Linked DNA regions of Cohaesibacter sp. ES.047. The protein of the gene in region 1 interacts with the protein of each later gene in a pairwise test. Links are inferred from orthologs where the notes say so. Each region holds a gene or a part of one and is shown in the gene's direction. Other genes may lie near its edges.

Region 1 (2,967 bases):
TCTTCAAGAAAGCTGTGCTCGAATTCCTGTCGGAATATTGAGCGGCCCGACGATGCGAGCGCCAGACGATACGGGCGAAAAGCGCGCCTATTTGCCGGTGAAGACCGGTTTGCGCTTTTCTGCAAAGGCCTTGCGTCCTTCTGCATAGTCGGCGCTGTCGTAACAGGCGATGCCCATTTCGCGCAACGCGTCCGCAAGCAGGCAATCGGTCTGGTCGATGGCGCTATTGATGGCCGCTTTGTGATATTGCGCGCTCAAGGGAGCGAGGGTGGCGACCGTCTCGCAGTAGCCTTGTGCTTTGGCATCAAACTCCGCATCCTCGAAAATCTCGTTGAGCAAGCCCATTGCTGCGGCCCTGTCTGCGTCATAGACATTGGCTGTGAGATAAAGGGCCTTGGCATTGGCAGAGCCTGCGAGGGTGACAATGTCGCCGATGGCGCCCAGCGGGTAGCCCACTCCGAGCTTGCCTGCCGGTATGCCGAATTTGCCGCTTTTGTTGGAAAGACGCAGATCGCACGCAGCAGCCAGTCCGAGGCCGCCTCCCATGCAGAAGCCCTTGATAAGCGCGATGGTCGGCTTTTTCGCATTGCGAATCTGGCGATAGCAATCGGCATTGATATCATCATAGCGGGAGGCGGAGGCTGTGTCCTTGCGCACCGTGTCGAATTCGGAAATGTCAGCCCCCGAGATGAAGGCCTTCTCGCCAGCCCCGGTGAAGGCAATGACGTGAATGGCGGGGTCGTCGTCCAGTTGCTTTACCGCAGCCGGGATTGCCTGCCACATATCAAGGGTCATGGCGTTGCGGCGGGTTTCGTTGTTGATGATGATCCGACCGATGGTGCCGGAGCGCTCGATGAGGATCTTGTCGGTGGTTTGGGTGTTTGTCATGACTGTGATATCTTGGCTTTTGGTGATTGAAATGGGGCAAATAAAAACCCCGCAACTCAAATGTGATGGCGCTGCTCTTGCGGGTGACATCTGCGCAGACTATGTCTAGCGGCAATGTTGGCCCTTTGAAAGTCGGGCAATAGGCGAAGGAAGAGGCAAAGAGCAATGGCTGAAAGCAGTCTGAAGAGCGTAAGCGGCGAGGAGCTGGATCTGGTTGATCCGATCTGGCATCGGGTTCGTTCCGAAGCGGAAGAGGTGATCCGTGCCGAACCGGTGCTGAGCAGCTTCATCTATTCCACGGTTCTCAGTCACAAGCGTCTTGAGAATGCGGTCATGCACCGGCTGGTGGATCGTATGCACAGCCCCGCGATGGACTCGGAGGCTATCCGTCAGGCCTATCGTGAGGCCTATGCCTCCGATCCCTCCCTTTCAGACGCCATGCGCGCCGATATCGTCGCAGTGGTTGATCGCGACCCTGCGTGCGACCGCTATCTTGATCCCTTGCTCTATTTCAAGGGGTTTCAGGCCATCCAAACCCATCGTCTTGCCAACTGGCTCTGGAAAAATGGTCGTCAGGATTTTGCCCTCTATCTGCAAAGCGTCAGCTCGGCGGTCTTTCAGGTGGATATTCATCCGTGCGTTCCGCTTGGCAAGGGGATATTCTTCGACCATGCCACCGGTATCGTCATTGGGGCCACTGCGGTTGTCGAGGATGATGTGTCCATTCTTCAGGGCGTTACTCTTGGCGGGACCGGCAAGGAAGGCGGTGATCGCCATCCCAAGATTCGCCATGGCGTCCTGATCGGGGCCGGTGCCAATGTGCTTGGCAACATCGAAATCGGCAATTGCTCACGCATCGCCGCCGGGTCTGTCGTGCTCAAGGATGTCGCCCCCAACACCACGGTGGCTGGCGTTCCCGCCAAGATGGTTGGCAAGGCCGGATGTGCCGAGCCTGCGCGCACCATGGATCAGATTTTACGCGAAACCGAATAGCTTCGTGTGCGTTATCCTTGGTGGCTTGGCTAGAGTGGCCAAATCGCGCATGTGGACAATGATGTGTGGAAAGCGGCTTTACTCTGGAAGCTCGTTATGTCACTTCACCAACGAGCATATTAAGGCATTGCGGATCGTTTAGGGCGGCTTTGCAAATCGGGCCCTTAGGATAAGATGGCATCTGCATCTGATCCCGCATACAACAAACTTTTTGCAGGAGGCAATTTTGGACAAGACCGAACTGGCGAAACTTCAGAATTTCATGCGTCGGACCTTGCAGTCCCCAAAACTCGAAGTGCGCGCTCGCCCCCGCAAAGATGATTCTGCCGAAGTGTATGTTGAGGACGAGTTTGTCGGCGTTCTGTTCCGCGATGAGGAAGACGGGGACCTGTCCTACAATTTCTCGATGGCGATTCTGGACTATGACCTCGAGGAGCAATGAGCCTTACGGCGCCCTTTCGAGAGATTTGACATTGCATCAAAGCTGCCTGATCCCTGATCCGGCGGCTTTTTTGTTGTCTTTTCTAGGGGTGTTCCAAAGGGCCGCCCTAGGTGACTTTCCCCCTTGCCTAGGGGAAATGGACAAAGCCGGTGACGCGGTCCTTGATGGTTTCGTCCATGCGTTTCCATTCCTTCAGCAAAGGCAGGCGAAAGCGATAGCTTAGTTGCACTTTGCCAGTGAGCATGATGTCGCGCATGCAGAATGTGGGGGAGCCTTTTACGGGCTGGACACAACGGGCGACAAAGGGCTCGCTTTCATCCGGTTTGAAATAGACCGTCTCTCCGGCGAAGCTTGATTTCGGGTCCATGGCAAAGCCAATCAATCTGGCCGGCCCGCTGATCGGGTCACCATCGAAATGCTCGCTATAGACCGTATAGAGCCGCTCGGAGCTTGAGAGGATCTGCTCGGGCTGACTGAGGGTGGCGTAGATCAGACGCGAGTCGGGGCCCGAATTGCTGAAGTGAACCTGATTGTCACGGGTGAAGCCTTCCAGTTCCGGCCAGAGCATGACGAGGTCCAGCTGTTGGACCATGGCGTCTTCGCGTTGTTCGGGGCGGCGGATCATATTCTCGGGCACCGTGAAG
Region 2 (2,785 bases), 4.2 Mb from region 1 along the record:
CCTTCACCACTCTCATCATTAAAGAGCTTGGAAACGTTCCTAACTTTCATTTTAATAGGCATGGGTAGGGATTTAACACACTCGTGCTCGAAAGGAAACAGTGATCACAATTTTCGTCTGTCAACGTCGGAGTAAAAACCAGCCATAGCGTTGAAGCTCTCCCAGTCAGAAAAGTGGGGGATCGGCACCATATGGTTGCGGCGCGTGTAGCCGACCATCCCTTCAACATTACCTTTGTCATTCCCCTTTCCCGCCCCTTTCCCGGGCGTTCATAGCGATCCCGGAACAGGTAATGCGACAGCAGCGCGCTGAACAACGTAGCGCGAAGGCGTGTTCCATCCGGCTCTATCGTAGAGACCAGACAGCAGTCGGTATCATCAAGGATTGATTGCGGCACTCCGCCAAAAAAAGCAAAGGCATGAACATGCCCGTCCATCCAGGCCTCCGCCGTTGCCGATTGGATGGAAAAATATTCTCCATTTTGCGCTGCATCTTTGCAACAGGGGGCCGTGATTTCTGAATCGTGCCTTTTGTTGGCGAACTATTCCTCACTATCCAGAAAAGTTGGCAACAGATTTCTCGCACTTCTCCATTGAAGCTCTTACATTGTGGGGACAGCATTTCTCCGCGCACCTGACTGCGCGGAGAAAACACGAGACATAAGGCACTTTCCACTCAGCTTTCCATGCCATTCGATCTGATCGGAAAGTGCCTTGGAGCAAACAAAGAAAAGACGACCAACGCAGCTTCCCTCTGGCTCGTCACAGGAAGGCAGGTTGGTCCCTTCGCGAGGAAACAATCATGACACATACACCGATCAAAACCGAAGGGCGCGGTCGCATCTATGATTCCATCATCGACACCATCGGCAATACGCCTCTGGTGCGCTTTGACAAGGTTGCCAAGGAATATGGCGTGAAAGCCAACCTCATGGGCAAGCTTGAATTCTTCAACCCCCTTGCCAGCGTCAAGGATCGCATCGGGGTCAACATGATCGCCAGCATGGAATCTGCAGGCACCATTGAGCCGGGCAAGACCACGCTGATCGAACCGACTTCCGGCAACACCGGCATCGGGCTTGCCTTCGCGGCGGCCGCCAAGGGCTATCGTCTTGTCCTCGTCATGCCCGAAACCATGTCGATCGAACGCCGCAAGATGTTTGCCTTCCTTGGCGCGGAGCTTGAGCTGACCGAAGGCCCCAAAGGCATGAAGGGCGCCATCGCCCGTGCTGAAGAGCTGCTTGGCGAAATCGAAAACGCGGTCATTCCGCAGCAGTTCCAGAATGCTGCCAACCCGGAAATCCACCGCAGCACCACCGCCGAGGAAATCTGGAACGACACCAATGGCGAAGTGGATGTCCTGATTTCCGGCATTGGCACCGGCGGCACCATCACCGGTGTTGGCTCGGTCCTCAAGGAGCGCAAGCCCTCGGTTCATGTGGTCGCGGTCGAGCCGACCGAAAGCCCGGTGCTCTCGGGCGGCAACACGGGCCCGCACAAGATTCAGGGCATTGGCGCCGGGTTCGTTCCCGGTGTGCTGAACACCGAAATCTACGACGAAATCGTCACGGTCGCCAGCGAAGATGCCTTCTCCTACTCGCGCGCTCTGGCGCGCATTGAAGGTGTTCCGGGCGGCATTTCCTCCGGTGCAGCATTGGCCGCGGCAATCGAGGTGGGCAAACGCGACGAGATGGCGGGCAAGAACATTGTCATCATCATTCCAAGCTTTGCCGAGCGCTATCTCTCGACCGCCCTTTTCGATGGCGTCTGAGATGGTTCGGCCCTGTGATCCGCAGATAGCAAGGCCACCCAATTGAATGATTCAAGCCATCTCGACCGGCGTGTAAAAGCTGGTTGAGGTGGCTTTTTTTGTGCTAGCATTTTTGCAACTGGGGCTATGAAAGACGAATCGATGAGAAGCCCCGACCCGTCATGGAGAAGGTTCATTGCCGCTGGATCCTTGCATTTCGCGGGACCACGGTATTTCAAGCACAAGGCTGCAGGCTGCCGATACACTGATCGTATCGGAGCCGATATGAAACGGAGAGCCTATCGATGCCAACCATTGTGACCCGTCAAAGCCTGCTGTTTCGCCTTTGTCTTCTTCTCTGTCTGTTCCTGCCGATCTCCGCCGCACGGGCTGGCGACGCGGCGGAATTTCGCTCGCATGGCTTTTCCTCTGATCAGAACGGGCGCTATTTCGCCTTTGAGGAATTTGGTGTTCAGGACGGATCCGGTTTCCCCTATTCCAACATCTACATCGTTGATCTCAAAAACGACAGCTGGGTGTCCGATACCCCGATCCGCGTGTTGATCGAGCAGGACAATCAGCCCATGCTCGCCGCGCGCATCCGGGCCTTCGAAGAAGCAACACCCCTCATGCAGCGCTACAATATTTCGACGACCGGCGTGTTGATGGCTGCCTCCCCCCTCAATGAGCATGGCAAGAAGGATGAGCTGGTCTTCAACCAGACCATCCATCCCATGCTGACCGGTCAGCCAGGCCCCTATCGTCTGCAATTGAGCAACATCGATGTTCAGGATCTCAATGATTGCGCCACGCCGAACGACCGTGTTATGGGATTTGCTTTGTCCATGACCAAGCCCGACGGCACGCAGGTGGATCTTCATGATGAGGGCAGCGCCCCCAAATCCCGTGGATGTCCGGAGCGCTATCATCTGATTGCGGCCTTCGCACCCGATCGCCATCTTGGCAACCATTACGGAGCCGCCCTCGTCGGTATTTTCAGTCGCGGTTTTGAAGGTCCGGATCTGAGATATATAGC

What was found.
Region 2: the proteins of cysE (region 1) and cysK interact in binary tests that used the Escherichia coli proteins (3 or more experiments, as listed by UniProt). The link is inferred for Cohaesibacter sp. ES.047 from one-to-one orthologs.

The regions. Positions count from the first base shown.
Region 1 is NZ_LT907844.1:4,837,978-4,840,944, reverse strand. It holds cysE (serine O-acetyltransferase), read left to right. Parts: upstream 1-1,053; coding sequence 1,054-1,881; downstream 1,882-2,967. Other genes in the region: CPH65_RS22430 (hypothetical protein), read right to left, coding at 2,451-2,967; CPH65_RS22435 (DUF3126 family protein), read left to right, coding at 2,108-2,323; CPH65_RS22445 (enoyl-CoA hydratase), read right to left, coding at 88-888; CPH65_RS22450 (alpha/beta fold hydrolase), read left to right, coding at 1-41.
Region 2 is NZ_LT907844.1:658,389-661,173, reverse strand. It holds cysK (cysteine synthase A), read left to right. Parts: upstream 1-801; coding sequence 802-1,770; downstream 1,771-2,785. Other genes in the region: CPH65_RS02860 (DUF2259 domain-containing protein), read left to right, coding at 2,055-2,785; CPH65_RS02875 (glycine betaine/L-proline ABC transporter ATP-binding protein), read right to left, coding at 1-50.